3 regions of the Streptomyces sp. NPDC023838 genome follow, and region 2 is predicted to be linked to each of the others. Evidence: riboswitches for the same ligand, from Rfam matches in the RefSeq annotation. Region 2 holds a riboswitch; each other region holds the start of a gene.
The links. A riboswitch is a leader RNA that binds a small molecule or an ion and turns the genes downstream of it on or off. The one in region 2 is predicted to bind cobalamin.
Positions count from the first base shown of each region.

Region 1: another riboswitch for cobalamin. It lies ahead of AB0G17_RS29880 (cobalamin biosynthesis protein); the one in region 2 lies ahead of AB0G17_RS32495 ((2Fe-2S) ferredoxin domain-containing protein).
Region 3: another riboswitch for cobalamin. It lies ahead of AB0G17_RS11315 (iron ABC transporter permease); the one in region 2 lies ahead of AB0G17_RS32495 ((2Fe-2S) ferredoxin domain-containing protein).

Region 1 covers NZ_JBFAAD010000032.1:61,371-68,908, reverse strand. The annotation lists gene AB0G17_RS29885 (cobyric acid synthase) at 1-130, opposite strand, end outside; gene AB0G17_RS29880 (cobalamin biosynthesis protein) at 127-1,056, opposite strand; cobalamin riboswitch at 1,164-1,306, opposite strand; gene AB0G17_RS29875 (hypothetical protein) at 1,429-1,653, opposite strand; gene AB0G17_RS29870 (inorganic phosphate transporter) at 1,682-2,950, opposite strand; gene AB0G17_RS29865 (class II aldolase/adducin family protein) at 3,162-3,821, shown strand; gene AB0G17_RS29860 (hypothetical protein) at 3,898-5,022, shown strand; gene AB0G17_RS29855 (hypothetical protein) at 5,399-6,718, shown strand; gene AB0G17_RS29850 (VOC family protein) at 6,725-7,117, opposite strand; gene AB0G17_RS29845 (neutral zinc metallopeptidase) at 7,280-7,538, opposite strand, start outside.
Region 2 covers NZ_JBFAAD010000040.1:49,471-57,008, reverse strand. The annotation lists gene AB0G17_RS32515 (M6 family metalloprotease domain-containing protein) at 1-82, shown strand, start outside; gene AB0G17_RS32510 (class I SAM-dependent methyltransferase) at 584-1,174, opposite strand; gene AB0G17_RS32505 (hypothetical protein) at 1,499-1,798, shown strand; gene AB0G17_RS32500 (hypothetical protein) at 1,962-2,195, opposite strand; gene AB0G17_RS32495 ((2Fe-2S) ferredoxin domain-containing protein) at 2,345-2,731, opposite strand; cobalamin riboswitch at 2,772-2,971, opposite strand; gene AB0G17_RS32490 (2-phosphosulfolactate phosphatase) at 3,130-3,885, opposite strand; partial or broken gene AB0G17_RS32485 (transposase) at 4,088-4,311, opposite strand; gene AB0G17_RS32480 (hypothetical protein) at 4,953-6,209, shown strand; gene AB0G17_RS32475 (DUF5317 family protein) at 6,636-7,307, opposite strand.
Region 3 covers NZ_JBFAAD010000007.1:84,032-91,569, reverse strand. The annotation lists gene AB0G17_RS11325 (amidohydrolase family protein) at 1-545, opposite strand, end outside; gene AB0G17_RS11320 (DUF5988 family protein) at 870-1,076, shown strand; cobalamin riboswitch at 1,181-1,313, shown strand; gene AB0G17_RS11315 (iron ABC transporter permease) at 1,423-2,478, shown strand; gene AB0G17_RS11310 (ABC transporter ATP-binding protein) at 2,481-3,248, shown strand; partial or broken gene AB0G17_RS11305 (ABC transporter substrate-binding protein) at 3,257-4,246, shown strand; gene AB0G17_RS11300 (hypothetical protein) at 4,812-5,033, opposite strand; gene AB0G17_RS11295 (SpoIIE family protein phosphatase) at 5,992-7,538, shown strand, end outside.

The DNA of each region.
Region 1 (7,538 bases), on a different contig from region 2:
GGGACATGTTCTGTCCCTTGAACGGCGCGACCTTCACGCCCTGACGCACCAGCCACCGGCAGATCCCGGCGGTGACGACGCTCTTCCCGGCGTCCGAGGTGGTGCCCGCGACCAGCAGTCCGCCGCTCATGTTCGTACCTTCCTCACCGCGATCGCCACGCCCAGCGCCAGCCAGCCCACCCGGCGCGACAGCCGCACCGCCCGCTCGATGTCGGGGACTTCCACCGCCCGGCCGCCCCCGTTCAGGACGGGCCGGTGCTCGACGCGGCCGCCGTACGAGAGCGTGCCGCCGAGCCGTACGCCCAGCGCGCCCGCGAACGACGCCTCGACGGGGCCGGCGTTGGGGCTGGGGTGTTTGCGAGCGTCGGTCCGCCACGCGCGCGTGGCGGCGCGCGGATTACCTCCGGCGACCACCGCGAGCGCGGCGGTGAGCCGGGCGCCCGGCCAGCCCGCCACGTCGTCCAGGCGCGCCGAGGCCCATCCGTACCGCAGATGGCGCGGCGAGCGGTGGCCGACCATCGCGTCCAGCGTGTTGACCGCACGGAACGCGACCAGACCCGGCACTCCCGCGAGCGCCCCCCACACCAGCGCGCCCACGACGGCGTCCGAGGTGTTCTCGGCGACGGACTCGACGACCGCGCGCGCGATGCCGGGCGCGTCCAGGGACTGCGGGTCGCGTCCGCACAGATGGGGCAGACGTGCGCGGGCCGCCTCGACGTTCCCGGCCTCCAGGGCCGCGCCGATCGCGCGGGCCTCCCGGCCCAGTGAAGTGCCGCCCACGACGGCCCAGGTGGCGGCGGCGCTCAGCGCCACGGAGGCGGCGGGTCGGCGTCGTACGGCACGGGTGGCGAGCAGCGCGGCGCTAGCGGCGCCTCCGGCGCACACGGCGGTGTGCAGCGCGCCCCAGCCCCGGTGGTCGCGCCACAGCGCGCGCTCCACGGCGGCCGCGGCACGGCCGAACGCGGCGACCGGGTGCCCGCGGCGGGGGTCGCCGAGGAGGAGGTCGCCGAGGAGACCGGCGGTGGCGCCGTACGCGAAAGTGCGATCGGCACGCATGGGGTCAGCCCGCCGCAACGCCGAGAAGGGCTCTGGTACTTCCGGGGGGTGCCGGCAACAGGCAGGCGCGCATGGCGGTATGTCCTCACTCAGGGTGTCCGCGCCCTGGTACGACGTCGACCGGCGGTGAGAGTTCCTGGCTCACGGGGATGATTCCCCGATGACAGTGGCGGGACCGCGCCGGATTCGCACCGGCTTCCTCTTCTGCCGCCGTAAATGGCTCGGGCAGTCCACCATGCCCGGGAACGCCCGTCAACTCACTGCTGACCTGCGACGGGAGAGTGTGCGCAGGCACACAGGGAACCGCCCCCCGGCGGGGCCGGAGGGCGGTTCTGGGGTGCGTGGGGCGCTGTGCGCGGGCTGCTCGCCGGACTACTTGGCGACGATCAGATTGATGCCGTACGCGACGGCCGCCGCGCAGAGCGCGAAGCAGAGGTAGGCGGTGGTGCGGGCCACGGCGACGTTGCCCTTGCCGGCCGTGGCGGACTGCTGCTTGCTGAGGCCGACGATCCCGACGGTGAACAGGCCCACCAGGCCGACGGTGACGATGAGGCTGACACCGAAGACGGTGCCGAGAGCTGCCCAGTCGATGTGCATGACGATTCCTTAGGGGTGCGCGGCCGGGTCAGACGGTGGCCGGGCGGGCCGGGTCGGCGGGGGCCACCGGGGCCGGCGCCGGGATGGTGGCCGTCAGGTCGGCGGCCACGGCGGCGGCGGTCGGGGGCGGGGTGACGGCGGCCATCGCGGTGGTCACGACGCCCGCGGGCTCGGCCGGGGTCTCGGTGGCCGTGGCGGTGACGTCGTGGTGGTCGACCGGCTCGCGGCGCGACAGCTTCCAGATGAAGCCGGAGCCCGCGATCAGCAGGAGCGCCACGAGGACGACTCCCCAGGTGCCCTGGCCGGTGAGGAACTCGGCGCCGGCGCCGACCAGCCCCGCGGCAGGCAGGGTCAGGCCCCAGGCGATGAACATGCGGCTCGCGGTGGACCAGCGGACCACACCGCCCTTGCGGCCGAGGCCGGCGCCCATGACGGAGCCGGAGCAGACCTGGGTGGTGGAGAGCGAGAAGCCGAGGTGCGAGGAGGCCAGGATGACGGTCGCGGCACCGGACTGGGCGGCGAAGCCCTGCGGCGGCGCCAGCTCGGTCAGGCCCTTGCCCATGGTGCGGATGATGCGCCAGCCGCCGAGGTAGGTGCCCATGGCGATGGCCATGCCGGCCGAGACGATGACCCACATCGGGGGGTTGGCGCCCGGGTGCAGCACACCGCCGGCGACCAGGGCGAGCGTGATGATGCCCATGGTCTTCTGCGCGTCGTTGGTGCCGTGGGCGAGCGAGACGAGACCGGCGGAGGCGATCTGCCCGGCCCGGTAGCCCTTGGCGGTGGCCTTCTCGGCGGCCGGGTCGACGTTCCGGTTGATCCGGTACGTCAGACGGGTGGCCAGCATCGAGGCGACGCCCGCGACGATCGGGGCGGCGACGGCGGGGAGCAGCACCTTGGTGACGACGGTCGAGCCGTTCACCGAGGACCAGCCGGCCGACATCACGGCCGCGCCGATCAGACCGCCGAACAGGGCGTGGGAGGAGCTGGACGGCAGGCCGAGCAGCCAGGTCACCAGGTTCCAGAGGATCGCGCCGACGAGCGCCGCGAAGATCACCTCTGTTCTGATGCCCTTTTCGTTGATGATCCCGCCGGAGATCGTCTTGGCGACCTCCACTGACAGGAACGCGCCGACCAGGTTGAGCGCGGCGGACATGGCGACCGCCGCTTTGGGCTTCAGGGCGCCGGTCGAGATGGTCGTGGCCATCGCGTTGGCGGTGTCATGGAAACCGTTCGTGAAATCGAACACTAGAGCTGTCACGACCACAATGGCGAGCAGCAGCGTGATGTGTTCCATTTACCCAGTCAATCGTTCGACGTCAGTGGCTGTACGAACGTAAGCAACCTGGATGAACGGAAGGTGAACTGGGTCGGACTTCACGGTGTATCCAGCCGGTTTCTCGTGTGGTCGTTCACTGACAAGCCGGGCATACCGGCCACAGAGGCGCCATTGACGAGATACCGCTCACTCCGCCGCCCCGGGCGCGGAGCCTGCGAGGATCGCCCCCATGGGAGAGCCGAACGACTCCGCGGCGATCGCCTCGGCCTGGGCCGAGCTGACCGCCATCGCGCGCCGCACCGCCGAGGAAGGCCTGGTCGTGGGGACCTCGGGCAACGTCTCCGTACGCGTCGGGGACCTGGTCCTGGTCACCCCCACCGGGGTCCCCTACGAACGCCTCGGCCCCGGCGACACCGTCGCCGTCGACCTCACCGGCCACCAGGTGACCGGCACGCTGCGCCCCACCAGCGAGCTGCCCATGCACCTGGCCGTATACAGGAACACCGACGCCCGGGCCGTCGTCCACACCCACGCCGTGCACGCCACGGCCGTCTCCACCCTGGTCACCGAGCTCCCGCCGGTCCACTACATGACCGCCACGCTCGGCGGCCCGGTCCGGGTCGCGCCCTACGCGCTGTACGGGACCGAGGAACTGGCGCGGAACATGCTCCACGCCCTCGACGGCCGCACCGGCTGCCTCCTCCAGAACCACGGGACGATCACGTACGGCACCACGCTTTCCCGGGCGTACGACCGCACCGCCCAGCTGGAGTGGATGTGCCGCCTCTGGCTCGCCGCCTCCTCCGTGCCCGGCCGCACCCCCTCCCTGCTCTCGGCCGCCGACCTCGACCGGGCGGCCGAACAGTTCCGGGGATACGGACAGAAGTGACGCCCCGCGGCCCGGCGGGTGCCCCAGTGGGCCCCGCCCACTGGCCGTGCCGCCGCGTTCTGCCGACACTGGAAGGGTGCGCCCGGCTACAGCGACGGCAGCGGCCGTCACCACACTCATCGGCGTCGGCGCGGCAGCGGTGGCCGCCGGACGGTACGCGAGCGACGCGGCCCTCAGGGCGTCGCCCGGCCGCCCGCTGCCCGCCGACCCCGAGCTCACCGTCCACGCCACGGCGCCGGGGCGGATCGCCCTGACCCGCTGCCTGGCCTCGCTGCGCCCCGGGACGTACGGGGTCGAGGGGTCCGGCATCCGCGCGGTGGTCGGCGACGTCGTCGACGTGCCGCACCCGGCCGACACCGTCGTGCGCCGCCTGGAGCGGGTGACCCAGGGGAGCCCGCAGCCGGGCGACCGGGTCCGGCTCACCCCGCAGCTCCACCACGGCACCCCGGCCGAGGCGCTCGGGCTCGACCACGAGGACGTGGAGATCCCCGCGGAGCTCGGCGTGCTGCCCGCCTGGCTGGTCAAGGGCGTACGGAGCACCTGGGTGATCGCCGTGCACGGCCTGGGCACCACCCGCGAGCACCCCCTCAACGTCATGGGGTTCCTGCACCGCCAGCAGCTGCCGGTGCTCGACCTCGCCTACCGGGGCGACGAGGGCGCCCCCCGCTCCCCGGACGGCCTCGGCCACCTCGGCGACTCCGAGTGGCGCGACCTCGACGCCGCCATCCGGTACGCGGTGCGCTCCGGCGCCGACCGCGTCATCCTGCACGGCTGGTCCACCGGCGCCACCATGGCGCTGCACGCCGCCGCGCGCTCCGGGATGCGCGAGTACATCCGGGGCGTCGTGCTCGACTCGCCGGTGCTCGACTGGGAGGCCACCGTGCGCGCCCTCGCCGTCGCCCACGGCGCCCCGAGCGCGCTGCTGCCGCTCGCCGTCCGGGCCGCCCAGGGCCGCACCGGCCCGCACGGCGACCATCTGCGCGAGGCGGCCGACCCCAACGCGCTGCGCGTCCCTGCCCTGGTCTTCCACGGCCCCGACGACACCCTCGCCTCCTGGCCCCTCACCCGCGAACTCGCGGCCCGCCGCCCCGACCTGGTGACCCTTCACACAGTCCAGCACGCCCCGCACGCCTCGATGTGGAACGCGAACCCCACCCGCTACGAGGAGGCACTACGACGCTTCCTGACCCCGCTGATGTAGGGCCCCCGGCCGGCCACGCCGCATTCCGTTTGCGCTTTCTGCCCGTCGGCGGGCTGCGCTGCCCCGGGGACGATTCCCGGACCCCCGGCCGTGCGTGGCCCGTGTGGGATTCGGGTGGGGGCCCGTTCCGTTTGGGCTTTCTGCCCGTCAGCGGGCTGTGTTGACCCGGGGGCAACCCCCGGACCTCCGGCCGTGTGTGGCCCGTGGGGGATCCGGGCGGCGCCCATTCCGTTTGGGCTTTCCGGCCGTCAGCGGGAAGACTGCATCCGTGACGTCCCGGAAGCCTGAAGAGAAGTTGCCGCGAGACTCCAGACTGCGGCTTGTCCGCGCATCGCACGCGAAGGATGCCCGACCGCTCGCCAGCGCCCGACGGGCCGTGAGCGACCGCCGCTCCCGGCCGGCGTCCCGGCCGCCCGAGGGCACCCCGGCCGCCGCCGAACTGGCCCGCCAGGCCAGAGCGGTGCTCGCCGACGCCGTACGCGTCGCCCGCTGGGCCGACGCCGAGCGCGCCCGGGGCAGCGCGCCGCGCCCCACCCCGACCGGCACCCTGGCGGGCGCCGCCGCCGAACAGGCCGCCGCCACCCTGGGGCTGACGCCCGCCCAGGTGCGGGCCGGCTGGGACCGGGCCCGGCTCGCCGGACTCGTCGAGCTGCACGGCGGCACCGCGCGCCCCGGCTGGCGGCTGCGCGCCTGGGACCGGGACGACGCCGCGGTGCTGCGCGGCTGGGTCGCCCTCTTCGACGCCTGGTCGATCGTCCACCCCGCCCCGGCCGCCATCGCGCCCGCCGCCGTGGCCGAGGTCGTCGAAGCCGTCCCCCAGGTGCTCTCCCTCCTCCAGCTCTCGGCCGGGCCCGTCCTCGTACCGGCCCTGCTAGACCTGCTCGGCCAGCGCGTCGCCGAACTGCGCGACGAGCGCTGCGAAGTGCCGTACGGCACCGACGCGGACGGCACCGGCGACCGCCCCGCCTCCCTCGCCTTCCTCTCCCTCCTCCTGGACTGGGTACTGGCCGGGCTCGCCGCCGTCGGCGCGCTCACCCTCGCCGAGGGCTCGGCCACCCTCACCCCGCTCGGCAGCTGGGCGGTGTGGGTCAAGCTGGAGCAGATCTGCGTCGCCGCGCAGAGCCCGGCCGGCAACATCGAGCAGTCCGCCGAGGACATGCTGCGCGGCTGCGCCCGGCTCACCCCCGGCCCGGCCCGCGCCGAGTACCGCGCCTGGCTCGCCGCCCGGCCCGTCGGCAGCGCGGTGACCGAGCTGCTCGACGCGGCCCGGGGCGAGGACGCCCTGGTGCGCGGGCTCGCCTTCGAGGCGCTCCGGGTCGTCGGCGCCCCCGCCGAGCCCGAGGTGCGCGCCGCCACCGACGAGATCTTCCTGCGCCCGTACGCCCTGCTCTGGCTCGCCGAGCACGAGGGGACCGACCCCGAGGACGTCACCGCCGTCCTCACCCGCGAGGAGTCCACCTGGCTCTGGGTCGACACCGCCGCGGCCGTCGCCGACCACGGCGAGGTCGAGCTGATGGTGCGCCACCTCGACTCGGCCGTTCAGGGCACCGTGCCCGCCCTGCTCGACGAGGTCAGGGCCGTCGGCCACCCCCGCACCGTCCAGGTCCTGGTCGCCCTCGCCGCCGCCCACCCGGACCCGGCCCTGGCCAAGGCGGTGCGCCGCGCGGCCTTCCAGGTCCACACCGGCGGGGTGTAGCCGGGGTCAGCCGGCCGCCGCGCCGGGGGCGTACGTACCGAAGCTCCACACGTTGCCCTCGGCGTCGCGCGCCATGTAGTCCCGCGAGCCGTAGTCCTGGTCGGTGGGCTCCATCAGGATCTCCACGCCGTGCTCCACCGCCCGTCTGTGGTGCGCGTCCACGTCGTCCACCACCACGTAGACACCCACCGGGCCCGCGTCGCGCATGGCGTCCGCGAAGAGGCCGCCCCGGCTCTTCGAGCCGAGCATCACCATGCCGGTGCCGCTGGCGAGTTCGGCGTGGAGCACCAGGCCGTCCGCGTCCTCGTACACACTCGTCTCGGTGAAGCCGAAGGCGTCCTTCAGCGTGCGGATCGCCGTCTTCGCGTCCGCGTACAGAATCGTCGGATACACACTCATCACGAACTCCCGTTCCTCTCGCGACTTGCCTCGGTGTGACCTTGGTTTCGAGTCTTGCAGTCGGCACTGACAACGCCCCGGCGGCCGGTGCGCGAGCGGCCCGCCGACCCCCTCCGCCCCCCCGTCGAGCCCCCGTCGAGCCCCCGTCGGGTCCCCGTCGGCTCAGCGCGCGAACGTGTCGCAGCGGCCCACGTCGCCCGTGTCGAAGCCGGTGGAGAACCACTGCCGGCGCTGCTGGGCCGAGCCGTGCGTCCAGGACTCCGGGGTGACCCGGCCCTGGAACCTCTCCTGGATCCGGTCGTCGCCCACGGCCGCTGCCGCGTCCAGGCCGTCGTCGATGTCCTGGTCGGTCAGCCGGGTCAGCAGCGGCCTGCCGGTCCGGGGGTCCGGGGTCGTGGTGGCGTGGTGCGCCCACACCCCG
Region 2 (7,538 bases):
CGTCATCCTCACCGCCCGCTCGGAGAGCGACCCGGCCAAGACAGCCCAGGCCACCTGCTCGCTGCCGAAACCGGCCCGGTGACCACTCCCCCACAGCACACGGGGCGACCGGGCCACATCCGGCCCGGTCGTCCTGTGCCCTGGCGACAGCGGCGGCGATGGAAGTCAGCCGCTGACTGCCACCGGGACCGGCTTCCCGGTGCTCAACGGTGAAGTCGTAACCGTGGGTGTCGAGTTGGGCGGCCGGGCGGCCCTACCAGATCACGACTGCGCCACCGGTCTGAACGGCGCGGCGGGCGGCATCGCTGATGTGGGCCAGGTTCGAGGCCAGGAGGTGCGTGTGCTCGTCGTAGGTACGGTCGGGGACTGCCCGCGACGATCAGGCGAGCAGGGGTTCTGCAACCACCGTCGCACCCCCACCACGGCCGCCCCGCGCGGGGCGGCCTCCCGGACTCACATGAGTACGGGTACGGATAGACGCTGCCAACCGCGTCGCAAGAATGGACACATGAACGTGAAGTGGTCACTGGCCGCCGCCTCCGAGCCGCGCGTTGGCGCGGATGGTGCCGCGTGGAAGCAGCGGCTACGAGCGGCGTACGGCCAGGACGGCTGACTCGGTGGGTGTGGTCAGCACTTCGGTGGCGTGCAGTGCCGGATGGGTGAGGTAGAACACCCGCAGCTCGTCCACTGCGCCGGCGTACCGAGGTGGCCAGCCGGACGAGGGTGTGAAGTCGTCCAGTACGAGAACACCCCCAGGAGCGAGCAACTCGACGACCAGTTGAGGGTCGTCGCGTTTGCCTCCGCCGTCGCAGAAGAAGACGTCGAAGGGCGCGTGCCTTTCGAGCAGCCGCCAGTCCCCCGTGAGGACACGCACGCGGTCGTCATCAGCGAAGACCCCGGCCGCCCTACGTGCCAGATCCTGGTCGCGTTCCACGGTGAACAGGCGGGCGTCGCCAATCAGCCCGCTGTGCAACCACGCGGCTCCTACCCCGCATCCGGTTCCGCTTTCCGCCATGACACCGCCCGGTTTCGAGGCGGCAGCCAGCCTGAGCAAACGGCCCACCTCAGGAGCACAGCTGAACCCGAAACCCGCAACTGCCGCGCAACGCTCGGCAGCCGCGACACGTTCTGGCACGTCAGGTCCTGCGCTCCCCACGGCGCACACCCCCTCCATCGTTGAAGCACAGCCATCCTGCCACTCCTGCACGGAGTGGGGTTCGCCTGATGGCGGGTCGTCGCCGGGCACATTCACCGCCGCGAGGCCCCAGGAGGTCACCCACGCGCCTCTGGCAGCTCCCCGGGGCGCCTTCAGGTGCTATCGGGTGGTGGGGTCGGGTCGGGTAGCTCGCCCTGCCAAAGTCGTTCCCGCGCCGGCGCCGGTGCCGTTGCCTGGGCCGGGTCGGTGCCTGAGCCGGTGCCTGAGCCGGTACCTGGGCCGGTGCCTGGGCCGGTACCTGGGCCGGTGCCTGGGCCGGTGCCTGGGCCGGGGTCGGGGTCGGTGCCTCCACCGCCTGCGGCGCCGCCGAGCCCGCCCGAGCTGGAGGCCATGCTCAAGCGGATGCGGTTTCCTTATCTGCGCAAGCCCGCCCCCGAGATCCTCGCCACCGCGAGATCCCAGCGATGGGACCCGGCCGAGGTCGTCCGGATCCTGCTAGAGGAAGAGGCCAAGGGCCGCGACGACGGCACCCGACGCCCCCGCCGCAACCACCGCCGCGTCGCTCAACTGCCGTCTAGGAAGGCCGCCAACTCCTGGAAGGAGGCGGACTCCCGATCCGCGCGTCGACCCAGCATGTGCTGATGACGCTGAAATGGATCGGCCTGTCATGCCGTCGCAAGCCGAAGGACCGCCGCCCATCTCGGCACAAGCACCGCAGACATCTGGTTGATCACCCATTGGGGCAACTCCGGCGCCTGGCCCTGGACGAGTTCGGCGCTCGCGGAGACCAGGCGCCGGGCGCGGGTCACCTCTTGTCTTTCTCCACCTTGTACAGCTTGAGGCTCTTGTTCGCGAACAGGAGGACATATCCGCAGTTCCAGCAGATAAGTCCGGTCGCCGACTCGTTCGCCCAGCCGAGGTTCATGAACTCCGCCCCGGAGCTGTTGAGTTTCACCTCACGGTCCCGGAACGCATCGCCCTGGCAGAAGCTGCACCTGATCCAGGTGTCCCCTATTGCGGCACGTACAGGCTTGGCCACGGTTCCCGTTCTCCCTGAGTCGACGAGGTGGCGAACGCCGTTCGCTCACCGGGTGGTGATCATAGTCGGGACCGCCCGGCGGTCTCCGGTACCCGCGATGGGCCGGCCGCCGTGCAGGCGCGAGCGCCAAGGCTGGGCGGCTCAGCACCTCACCGCGCCCTTCGGCGTGGGGTGAAGGCGTAGAGGTCGAGGATGTCGGGGCAGGGCGCGATGCCGGGGCCGCCGGCCTGGACCCAGGCGGCGATGTCGTCCGTGGCGGCGGGGTCGTTGACCAGACCGAGCCAGACCGGGCGGGCACCGGCGACGCGTCCGGCACGGGAGGGCTGGACGACGATCACGTTGGCCTGTTCGCAGACGTCGAGGCAGGCGGAGACACGTACGGGCGCGTTCTCCGCGAGGCGCGCCTTCTGCTGGGCGTGGTCGACTCCAGTCACCTTCGGGCTCCCGCAGCAGCAGTCCCTGCACACCACGATTCGGCACGGGGCCGAGTCGGCTGGAGTACGTCCGGCGCCGCCTTGTGGTCGCTGCTCCGCCATGACGGCTCACGCTCCTTCTCCGGGGAGATCCGCCCCGGTTTCGTCAAGGAGGCGACGACGTGAGTCTCCTGGCTCCCGGGTCGTCGCTTGCCCCGTCCTTCCCACCCGCCTGCGGGTAGTGGTCTGTTCGGGATTCGCTCGCCGGTCACAGTGGCGGGACCGCGCCGGAATTCCACCGGCTTCCTCGTTCCGCGTCGCCTTGTCGTCGGGCATCGTCGCACGTCGGAGGGTCGCGCGTCACCATCGTCCCACCGGGCTGGGCGACCCGAACACGCCCGCGTTCGCCGCCGGAGAGGGCGTTGGCCTGATCCGGAGAAGTCTGTTGCCGGCGACCGCGACATGCTGGAGCCGGGCCGGGTATTCCAGGAGGCCACGCCTCGTGGAATACCCGGCCCCGCCTACTCAGCGGCAGTGAACGCTCCGCCGGTGAGGACGGGGACAACTTCGCAGGCATCCAGCTCAGTTGCGATGGCGACGTCGTCGCCATAGCCCCACGCGATGAGTTCGCGTCCCGAGGAACAGTCCGCGACAGCGACACCGACGTTCGGCACACCGTCAAAGACCGCGGCCGCCATGGCTGCTTCCGGCGAGAGCCGGTCCCGGCCACATCGGCGCAGAGCGGCGATCACAGCTCCGGCGCCGAGCAGATCTTCAAGCGCCGCCCTGAGGCTGCCGTCGGGCCAGCGCTCACCCGAGGCGATCACCACAACCGGTCGCTCGGCCGTTCCATAGCCCCGGTCGGCCAGCCAACGGCCGACGGCGGCCGAGTTCCGCAGCGATACAGCAACCACCATCGAGCCCCCGGCCGCCGCGGCGATGGTGGATCCGTTGGGCGAGGGGAGCACCAGCCGAGGCGTGAAGGGGGCACGTCGCAATGCGGCCGGTGACAGCGACCACGGTGACGTCTCGGTGGCCTTGCTCCGCCCCACAGCCAGGCTGGCATCCAGCTCGTCAGCGAATACCACTGCGGTCTCATCCCTCCAGCGGTAGGGAAACACCTGAGTCCCCGACTCCACCGCGACCGTCACCGACGTGGTGAACGACAGCACGTCGACCACGACAAGGCAGGCAGCGTCCTTCGCAAGAAGAGCCGCACCGGCAGGACCCCATTCGAACCGCACCCCGTGACCTGCCTGCATCAACCAGTCTCCCATGACCGAAGATCATGCCAGCGCCGAGCCAGCAACCCCCGAGCACCTCCCCGGAATGCACCACGCCTCACAGACCGTCACCAGCCAAGGACAACGGCACAGTCGCGGCGCTGAACGAACGCCGCTTCGCTGCCGGGACCGGACAGGGCAGCCTCACTCGCGACAGTCGCCGAACACGGCGCTCAGCTCAGGCTTGCTGGTGAGCCCACCCCGTGCCGTCGGCCGACCACAGCCGGTGGCGTTCATGGACCGTCTTCCAGGGCCCGATCGCTCGGGCAGATCCCGCCAGTGCACTCCGGTCCGCACCGTGTGCAGAATCCCGTCGATCACCTGCCGGTGATCCCGCCACCGGCCACAACACCCGCTACTGACCGGCAGAAACGGACGCAGCCGTTCCCACCCGGCATCCGTCGAGTCACCCCGCCCCATGCCTGACACAACGAGCCACCAGTCAGACAGTCAGATGATCGGGCGGACAGGTCCTAGTCCGGGCTTGTACGGCCGGATACTGCTGGGCCCGCTTGCTTGCGACTGGCAGCGACACCGTTCAAGACGGTGTCGCTGCCGACGCTCGTGGAGTACTCGTCGCTCCTCCCCTCGTGTCGAGGACGGTCTTGGGCAGCCCCGTCCGAGCTGGCGGAGAATCCAGCCCGCCTCCAGGGTGATATAGGAGCAGCTGCCGCGTCTGAACCCCTGCGGTGCGCCGCGCCGCGCGTACGGGCACCAGAAGCCCGAGCGGGCATACGTGACCCCATGCAGCAGGAGGCTGTCCCGGGAACGGGCGTGCAGCCCGCAGCCGATCCGCGGGCGGTTGAAGGTCGTAACGCGGCGCAGACAAGTCCGTGGCTGTCGGGCGGAGATGGTATGGCCAAAGGGCGCTGGAGGCGGTTTTCCACGAGAGACCGCCTTCGGCCGGATCGCTCGCCTGGCAGGGCTGTCAAACACCTTGAGGCTGGTCTCTCCGGTGCCGCCGAACTCCAGCGTCTCGCGGTCCAGGGCGAGGGCGTTGAGGAGGATGTCCAGCGCGCCTCCCAACAGCGTGATCCGGAGGCAGGCTCTAGTCTCTACCCATGCTGACCAGGGAAGACGCGACGTACGAGGCTGTCAGGCGACTGGCCGCCGGAGTTGCCGTGGACCGGGCGTTCGATGTGAGTGACCCGGAGTCCTGGATCGGCCTTGACTTCGGGGTGCGTGAACTGGCCTGGCGGCGGCCGGAGCTGTTCCACTCGAACGCGTCACTGGCTGGGCGGCGGCTGAGCTGGGGCCCGGGTGCGTGGCTGCCCAGCGTCACCTGGTCCCGCAAGCCCGGTGACGCTGAACTCGCCCTCGCCCTCTGCCATCGCGACGGCTGGATCCGCGAGGCCGCGCTGGGCCACGCCGAGGAGCGGCCCGCGCTGCTGGCGCTGGTCGTCATCCGCTGCGCGGACTGGGCGGAGCCGGTACGCGAACAGGCCCGCGCACTCCTGGCCAAGGCTCCCCCACACCGGCTTGCCGCGCAGGCCGCGCTGATCCTGCGGGTCGGCCGCCGCCCCCGGGGCGGCTTCGCCCAGGAGCTGCTGACCGGGGTGCTGCGTGCGGGCCCGGCGGCGCAAGTCCAAGAGCTGCTCGACAGCGGTGACCGGGCCACGGCCCGCCTCGCGCACCGCGTCGCCATCGAGCGCCGGCTACTCCCTGCGGCCCGGCTCGCTCAGACCGCCGCGCGCCACCATGACGTCGTCGTGCAGGACCTGTGCGCCAATGCGGCCGTGGCCACCCTCGGCGAGAGCACCTCCGACAAGTTCCGCGAGGTCGTGGCGCCGCTGCTCGCCTCCCGGCAGCCCCGGGTAAGGGCGGCGGGGGTGACCACGCTGGCCCGGGCCGGGCGGCACTGTGAGGCCGAGCCCTACCTCACCGACCGGTCCACCGTGGTGCGGGCGTGCGCCCGGTGGGTGCTGCGGCAGGGCGGCACCGACCCTGCGCCGCTGTACCGCGCACTGTGCGCCGACCCCGCGGCCCGGCCCGCCGCCGCGGTGGGTCTCGGCGAGTGTGGGGTGCGCGAGGACGCGGACCGGATCAGAGCGCTCCTCGCGCACCCGGTTCCCGGGGTACGCGCCTGGGCGGTGGCGGGGCTGCGGACGCTGGAGGCTCTGCGCGTCGACGACATACGGCCGCTCCTGGACGACTCCTCGGCGGCGGTGGTCCGGCAGGCGACCGCAGCCCTGTTGCCGTGGGCAGGGCACATACCGCCGCAGCACCTGCGCGAGCTCCTGGCCCAAGACCGCCCGCGCCACCAACAGGTCGCGGCGGCCCGGCTGCTGTGGGCCGTCGGGGTACGTTCCCAGGACTGACCTGCTATCCGCACTGGTTCGGCGCCTGATGTTCGTTTACGCACCTGATGGTGCCCGCGATCTCCTGGAGGCCTCGTAGGCCCGGGTAGTGCCGTTCTGGGCGTCGGTGAAGGCAGCTCTACGACAGGAGCCTCGCTCCGCTCACCACCACGATCGCGACCGCGACAGGCCAGGAGCCGGGGCTACCCGGCATCCTGGCCACATGGTCCGACAGACTTGGTCCGGGCTGGCACGGTGAGGAAATCCACCGCGCCAGCCGGCTCCCTCTCGTAGTGGATCAGCCGCCGGTCATGTCAGGGGCTCCGATGGTGTACAGGAGCAGGGCGAAGGTCGCCACGGTGAACAGCGCGGTCATCAAACGCTGCACACTGATTGTCCGGGTCACGTCGGTTTCCTTTCTGAGTGAGCTCTCAGCCGCCGGTCCACTCAGGGGCTCCGATGGTGTAGAGCAGCAGGGCCAAGGTGGCCAGGGTGAACAGCGCCGTCATCGGGCGCCGTACGTTGATGGTTTGAGTCATGTCTCGCCTCCGCGGTGTGTGGTGGTGTGGGCTGGCGCATGGCTGTGGCGATGACGGCGGCGGCTCCCAGGGTGATGAGGATGTCGCCGATGCTGATGACCGCGTGCAATGGGGGTATGGGGATGACATCGCCTAGGAGGGTCAGCCGACTGCCGTGTGCGGCGGCGATGTTCTTGGCCGTCTCCTGCCCCGGGGGGATGCCGGCGGCGGCAGCGGCTGTGGGCGAGTAGGGCATGCGCCCGTTGAGTGCGATCGCCATGCCGTTGAGCAGCCCGCCGCCCAAAGCCGTCGACGCGGCGGTCTTCAGTGCGCGGCTGCGTCCCCGCAAGTTGACGAACAGCCACCCGAGCACCGCCGCGAAGGTCGTGGCCAGCAGCACGCTGCGTAGCGCCTGGCCCGACTGGCCGTCGAGACGGTCGGTGGCGTACTCGGCCAACTGAGCCGCGCCGGCGAGCCACACCAGCCACAATGCCCGCAGCCGGATGGCGACCAGTCCGCCCAGCCGACCACCGCTCACGTACCCCGCCACCACACCGACGATCACCGGGAACCCGAAGAGCAGCACAGCCTGCCCGCTCACCGCTGTACCCCCGACCTACGTGTGCCGCTCGTGCGGGGCGCGAGAGCGAGGCATGCAGTGGCGGCCGGTCCCACGTGGGGATGCAGGAGTGCGGCTTCGTCGGCTGCTATGGGGCGTTTGTCGCTCATCGGTTCTCCTTCCGCACGGCACATGCGTGCTGCCGAGCAGCGACGCGAACTCCCGGGCCTGGGGGCCCGGCAGGCTGCGGCGACCGGCATGCTCCGGCCGTGC
Region 3 (7,538 bases), on a different contig from region 2:
CTCGTCGCGGCGGTGTGGTGGTTGGGGAACAGCGCCTGCTTGACGAGGTTCACCTCTCCCGCCCACCGGAAAACCCCTGGGAACTCCTTGTCGTACAGCGCGATGCCCGGCGGGATGGTCTCCGGGTGATTCAGATCCATAAAGGTCATGGAGACGGCGAGTTCGGGGTCCTTGGGCTTCGCCGCCACGTAATTCTCGGCGTTGGCGAAGTCGTTCTTCATGCTGGGCGCGACGGATGTGCCGGGGCAGTCCAGGTAGTACGTGCAGGGGGAGTTCACCGGCAGCATCTGCCCGATGCCGTACATGCTGGCGTGCCGGACACCGCTCTTGTGCAGGTAGCCGGTGAGTTCGTCGAACCCGATCGCCGGGCCACCGAACGGGCGGAAGTGCAGATGACTGTCGACCTGAGAGGTGTAGGGCTCTCTCGCGCGGTCAAAACACGCCGTCCCGGCCACCGCCGAGCCCGCCCCGGTCGACGAGGCGGCGACGGCCACCGCTGTCAGTACCGCACCGGCCATGCCGAGGCGCCTGGTGATGTGTGACATGCCGATGATGACCTCCGGTTGACTCGGTCTTCTGTCGCGGCCCTGGGCTATGGCGGCCAATTCGGCGCGTGCCGCAAGGGCATGGGGAATGTGCCCATGGAATGGTCCTGGCAGGCTTGCCGAAATGGCCGGGCCTCGGGGCGAAGGTGTTCGACTTGTCACCCGGACGCCAGTGCGCTCCGACAGGGGGAGGGTGACAACTCGCCCGTTACTCGACGCCGGGCATTCGTCCAGCGGAGGGATTTGGGAGTTCGGGGCCGTGGTTCCGTGTACGACCGGGGAAGAAGTCACTCCGCCGTGCAATGACCCGCAAAGGAGCTGGCTGTGTCGAATGCTGCGAGGGCTGTGCTTGAGGGCGGCCCGGATGACCTGCCGGACCGCATCGTGACGATCACCGAGCCGGACGCCGAGGTGAAGGTGCCGTTCAGGGGCGGCTACGAACACTTCGAGGCCACCCAGCGGCACCAGGACACCGCCGAGGGATCACTGCGGGTCTACCAGTGGATCTACCGCACCGCGATTGCCGAGTAGCCGGCGGCCACCGGGCGTCCTCGCTCGGGATTCGTCACCCCACGGCTCGTGGGCAGGAGTACGGGGACGGGCAAGGGCGGTAGGCCCGGGCGGCCCTGGAGAGCGGTTTGTTAGGCTCGCCTTGCCTCCCGTGGGGGAAGTCCGGTGAGAGTCCGGCGCTGACCCGCAACGGTGTGCGCGGCGACCCTGGGGTCCGTCGCGCGAGCCCGATCGCCCGCGAGGGGTCCAGCGATCCGTTGACTGCTCGCCGTGGACTGCGAGAGGGGGCCGCGCGGCCGGTGCGGCCGTACGGGCTGTCTCCTGCTCTGTCTTCAGCAGGCGGCCCATGCGAAGGACGGCCCCGCCCGTGCACCGAAGGACTGCCCCCGGCCGGATACCCGTGCTGCCGCTCAGCCTGGCGCTGGGACTGGTGCTCCTGCTGTCACTCATGTGCGGCGTGGGACTTGGCGCCGCCGGGGTCGGCTGGGGGCACGTGCCGCGCTTTCTGTGGGCCGGGCTCACCGGCGGAACCGTGCACGCGCGTGACGCGGCCGCGTACACCATCGTCTGGGAGATCCGGCTGCCCCGGGTCCTGCTCGGCGCCGTCGTCGGGGCCGGGCTCGCGGCGGTCGGTGTCGCCGTGCAGGCGATGGTCCGCAACGCGCTGGCCGACCCGTTCGTCCTGGGCATCTCCTCGGGTGCGGCGGTGGGCGCCAACGCCGTCATCCTGCTGGGGGCGTTCGCGGGGCTGGGGGTGTGGGCGCTGTCGGTGTCGGCGTTCGCCTCGGCGCTTGCGGCCATGGCGCTGGTGTACGCCGTGGCCCGCTCACCCCGCGGGCTCACCCCACTGCGGCTGATCCTGACGGGGACGGCACTGGCGTACGGCTTCGAGGCCCTCACCACGGTCATGGTGTTCGGTGCGGCCCGGGGCGAGGCGGCCCGGTCGGCGATGATGTGGCTGCTGGGCAGTCTGGGCGGCGCGACCTGGGCGCAGGTCCCCATCGCCGCGGTGACCGTGGCGGGCGGATGGACGTGGCTGCGGTGGCGCGCCGAAGCGCTCAACGCCCTCGCCATGGGCGACGAGACCGCGGCCGCCCTCGGCGTCCAACCGGCCCGGCTGCGCAGGGAGTTGTTCCTGGTCACGGCCGCCGTCACGGGAGCCGTCGTCGCGGTCAGCGGGGCCATCGGGTTCGTCGGACTGATGGTGCCGCACGTCGTCAGGATGCTGGTCGGCGCCGACCACCGGCGGGTGCTCGCCGTGGCGCCGCTCGCCGGAGCGGTGCTGCTGGTGTGGGCGGACGTGCTGTCGCGGCTACTGCTGGCCCCGGCCGAGCTGCCGGTCGGCGTGATCACCGCGGTGGTCGGGGTTCCCGCGTTCCTGCTGCTGATGCGGCGCGGCGGCTACGCGTTCGGGGGGAGCTGAGGATGCGGCTCGACATCGACGAGGTGACGATCGAGGCCGCCGGGGCCCGGCTGGTCGAGGACGTCCGGCTCGCCGTGGACACCGGGGCGTTCGTCGGACTCGTCGGGCCCAACGGCAGCGGGAAGTCGACCCTGCTGCGCAGTGTGTACCGGGCGCTGCGCCCGGCCCGGGGAACCATACGGCTGGACGGCGAGGCTCTGCACGCCATGCGCCCCCGGGCCGCCGCCCGCGTCCTGGCCGCGCTGCCGCAGGAGTCGTCCGCCGACTTCGACTTCACGGTGGCCGAGGTGGTCGCCATGGGGCGGCTGCCGCACCGCGACCGTACGGCCGCATCGGACCGGGAGATCTGCGCACGGGCGATGACGCGGACGGGCGTCGCCCATCTCGCCGACCGGGGCTTCCTGAGCCTGTCCGGCGGCGAGAAACAGCGGGCCCTCATCGCCCGCGCACTCGCCCAGCAACCCCAGGTGCTGGTCCTCGACGAACCCACCAACCACCTCGACATCGCCCACCAGTTGGACGTCCTCACGCTGGTCCGCGACAGCGGCCTGACCGTGCTGGCCGCCCTGCACGACCTCAACCTCGCCGCCGCACACTGCGATGTCCTGTACGTCATCGACGGCGGCCGGATCGCGGCCAGCGGTCCGCCGCACGAGGTCCTTGAACCCGCACTGCTGGCGTCGGTGTTCGGCGTGCGCGCGCACCGCGTACGCCATCCAGGAACCGGCGCCCTCCAGCTCCTGTTCGACCTGCTCCCGCCCACCACCTGAGGATCCCCATGCGCAAGCTGCTCGCCACCGCCCTCTGCCTGGCCGTGGCCGCCACCGGTTGTGGTGCCACGGTCGAGTCGTCCGGGTCCGGGGACGCCAAGTCATCGCCGGTCACCCTCACCAACTGCGGCCGCCAGGTGACGTACGACAAGGTCCCCGAACGCGTCGTCACCAATGACGTCGGTATCACCGAGCTGATGTTCGCCCTCGGCCTGGAGGACCGCATGGCTGGTTTCGCCATGCCCGACGACAAGGGGGACATCGGCGGTCTGCCCTGGAAGGGCGGCTACGACAAGGTGACATGGCTGTCCAAGGACCAGCTCACCAAGGAGAACGTCCTCGACGCCCGCGCCGATCTGGTCTTCGCCGGCTGGAACTACGGATTCCGTGAGGACGGAGGCTTCACCCCCGACGCGCTCAAGAAGCTCGGCGTCGCCTCGTACGTCCTCACCGAGTCCTGCCACAACGGCCGCACGTCGTCCTCGCGCGGCATCATGCCGCCACTGGACGCCCTCTACGCCGACCTCACCAACCTCGGCAGGTTGTTCGGCGTCGAGAAGCGGGCCGCCGCGCTGATCCAGGACTTCAAGAAGCAGATCGCCGACGTGCGGGCGAAGGCGCCCAACGGAGCCGACCGTCCGTCGGTCTTCCTCTACGACAGCGGCCGGGACACGCCCTTCACCTCCGGCCGCTATGCCGCACCGGAGCAGATCATCACCGAGGCCGGAGGCGTCAACGTCATGCACGACGTGGCGGACTCCTGGACCACCGTCGGCTGGGAGAGCGTCGTCGAGCGCGACCCGGACACCATCGTCATCTGCGACTACGGAGATGTGAGCGCCGAGGAGAAGAAGAAGTTCCTCCTGTCCTATGCCCCGCTGCGCAACGTCTCCGCCGTCAAGCACCGGCGCATCTTCGTCCTCGACTACGCCGACCTGGTCGAGAGCCCGCGCAACCCGTCGGCGATCGCCAGGCTGGGAGCGTATCTGCGGACGCTGCCAGGCGATCGATTGGTGAGCCCGTCAGTCGTGCGCGTCAGTCCTGCTCGTCAGTCGTGCGGGTCACTCCTGCTCGTCCTACTCGGCCGCGGCGATCCAGTGCTCCAACTGCTCCACGGTGGTGGAGGGATCCGCGACGAGTACGGCGAGCTCGTCGTCGGGAGAGTTGAGCGTGGCGACGGCGGGGCACCGGTGGCAGGCGTCCACCCCCGCCTGGTTCCACCACTTGCAGCGCGGACGGAGATGGCACCGTGGCACGGCTGCCGCCACGCCGGACGACGGCAGGGTCTGGATGCGCTGGATCAGACCGCAGTCGTCGCCGACCCGGTTGGCACAGCCGGACACGCAGTGCGAGGCGAACCGGAGTATCCGGTGGGGCGCGATGCCCTCGGGGATGGCGGGCAGGACCTGCGATGCCGGCACCGGCTCGTCCAGATAGACGACCTGGTCGTTCTCCCCCGATCTGACGCCCAGAACAACGGATTCCGGACGGCCGCTTTCCCCACTGGGACACCAAGCGACGCGCTCTTCCCCCGGCTGGTCCACGGTGCGTACCTCCGCCCTGTCAGGAGTACGAGGCTTCGGTGCCTGCGGGGCTGTTGATCACACCCAGGATGGGCCCGCCCGTGGTCGTGCCGCTCTCCTGCTCGGCGGCGACCGCCTTGTCGATGTGCGCGGCGAGGTGCTGTGCGTCGATGCGTCCGGCCGCGTGGGCGGTGCCGCCCGCCGCGAGGAGCCCGGTGACAAGCGCCGCCGTGGCGGCCGCCGCCCGAAGGTTCTGGTTCATGGTGTCCCTTCTTGACGTTGTCGTCCCAACTGACAAAGGCGACCGTATGTATCAACTCCCTTTCGTGGAAGTCGTTTTGGGGCGTAGTTTTTTTCGTCGGAACGCGCATGCCGGGTCTGCGGCGAGCTGCGGCGGACCTGCGGCCGACGCCCCGTCCTGGTCTACGCACGCCCTCGCGGCCCTCGCGCCACGGGACAGCCGCGACCACAGCCCGTGACCAGGAGGACCCCGGCACGGACGTGCTTCGGTGCGCGGGGAGGGAGAAGATTGAAGGAGGGCGACGCTGCGGGCGAGGCGCACCCGCTGCCGGTCACCTCGCGATCCACCAGCCGTGAAAACGGACATACATACAGACATACGTGCATATATATGTGCAGGCGCACACGCAGACGTGCATACGGACGTGCATCATGACGAATCCGAAAGCCGGTCCACCCACCCATCCGTTCCCCCCGGACCCGGGCAACCCGCATCCGGCGCCGCCCACGCACCCCTGGCCGGGAGATCCCCGGGCTCCGCGGCCCGCACCGAAACCGGCGCCGGACGATGAACCGGCACCCGAACCACCGCGGCCGCCGCCCATTGAGGACAGCCTGGTGCCCGCTCCCGACGCGGCAGCCGCGATGGGCACTCCGCCCAACGACCCGGTGCCGCCCAGTCCCACTCCGGCACCCGGCCCGGGCCCGGGGCCGTCCCCCGGGCCGGTCCCCGGTCCCGTACCGGCCCCCGGCGGCCCGGATCCGGTGCCTCCGGCGCCACCGCAACCCGAGCCCGATCCCCAGCCGCCGCCGGCACCGCGCCCCGAGCCGCACCCTCAGCCGGGGCCGGTACCCGGGCCCGTACCGGCACCGGAACCCGTGACCTGAGGGATTGGACAAAAAACGTTTCTCTGCGGGCTGAGGATCAAGAGCTGGAGAAACCGGCGCCGGGACCGGGGCCCGGATGACATGCTCGGGGTATGAACAGCGACTCGGTGCTGCCCGGCGAGGCTGCCGCACCCGACGTGGAGGCTCTGGCGCGCGTGGTGGCCAGGCTGCGTTCGGAGATCGCCGAGATGGCGGAAGCGGCCGCGACGACGGCCGTTCTGGAGCGGGCCAAGGGCGTACTCATGGGGCAGGCGGGGCTGTCGGCCGACGCGGCGTACGAGGAGCTCCTGCGGCGCGCCGACGAGCGCGGGCGGACCCTGATCGAGGAGTGCTGGATCACGTTGGGCGGGACCGGCGCGGAGCCCGGGCCGCCGGCCGCCGGCACCACACCGGGCGGGACCGGCCCGGGGCCCGGCACCTCGGCCGCCGAGGAGCCGTGCGAGCAGAGCGGGGAGAGCGGGGAGAGCGGGGAGAGCGAGGGAGCGTACGCGTCGGCCCCGGGCCCCCGCCGCTCGCCCGCCGCGGCGAGTGGGGACCTACCACGACCGCCTCTGGCCCGGCTGGCGCACGGCCTCTCCGATGCGGGCCACCCCGACGACGTGGCGGAGCTTCTGCTCACCGTCCTGGCCGACGCCACGGGTGTGGACGGTGTGATGATCTATCGCGTCGCTGACGGGGGCAGCCTGGAGCTGGTCGGCAGCGCCGGTATCGACAAGGGACTGGCCGGACAGTGGCGCCACATCCCGCCGCTGGGCCGGGTCGCCCCCCTGGAGGCGATCGCGGGCCGGGAGGCGGTGTGGCTGGAGGACCCGGAGCGGGACGCGGCGTCGTACCAGCTCATCGGCGACCCGCCGGAGCGTTGGGCGTCGCGCGCCTGGATCCCCGTACCGGGGGACGGGGCCACGACCGTCGTCGTCGGCTGCCTGAGGACCGGCGAAGGGCCCTTCGCCCCACGAACACGTTCCCTGCTGCAAGAGGCCGTGCGCCTCTGCGCGGAGCCCCTGCACGGGGCGGAAGGCGCCCTGGCCGGTGCGGTGGACGAGGAAGTGGAGGCCGTCCAGACGATCCTCGACGCGCTCTCCTCGGCCGCGATCCTCCTGACGCCCCTCTACTCCGAGAGCGGGGAGATCGAGGACTACCGCATCGACGCGGCGGCCCCGGCGTCGGTGGACGTGGCGGGGCGCAGCGGCAAGGAACTCGTCGGCAGGCGCGTCCTGGAGACCTATCCGACCGTGGTGGGCACCGCCCTCTGGGAGGGCTACCAGGACGCGCTGATCACGGGAACGCTCTACGAGGGCGAGCCGTTCGTCTACCGCGAGGTGACCGCCGGAGTTCCCCAGGAGTCCCTCTACTCCGTACGGGCGTGCAGGCTGGGCCGACGGCTCGTCGTGTCCTGGGTGCGGCACGACAGCAGCGCCCGCGAGACGCGCAGGCTCGCCGACATGCAGCGGCTGGGGAACCTCGGGTGGGCGGAGTGGAACGTCGTCACGGGCACCATGACCTGGTCCGACCAGGTGTACGCCATCTTCGGCCGCGACCCCTCGCAGGGCCCGACGGCGCTGGAGGACCTGCCCCACGGCCTCGTGTCCGAGGACGTGCCGACGATGACGGCGGCGGTGCGGCGGCTCCTCGACGGAGC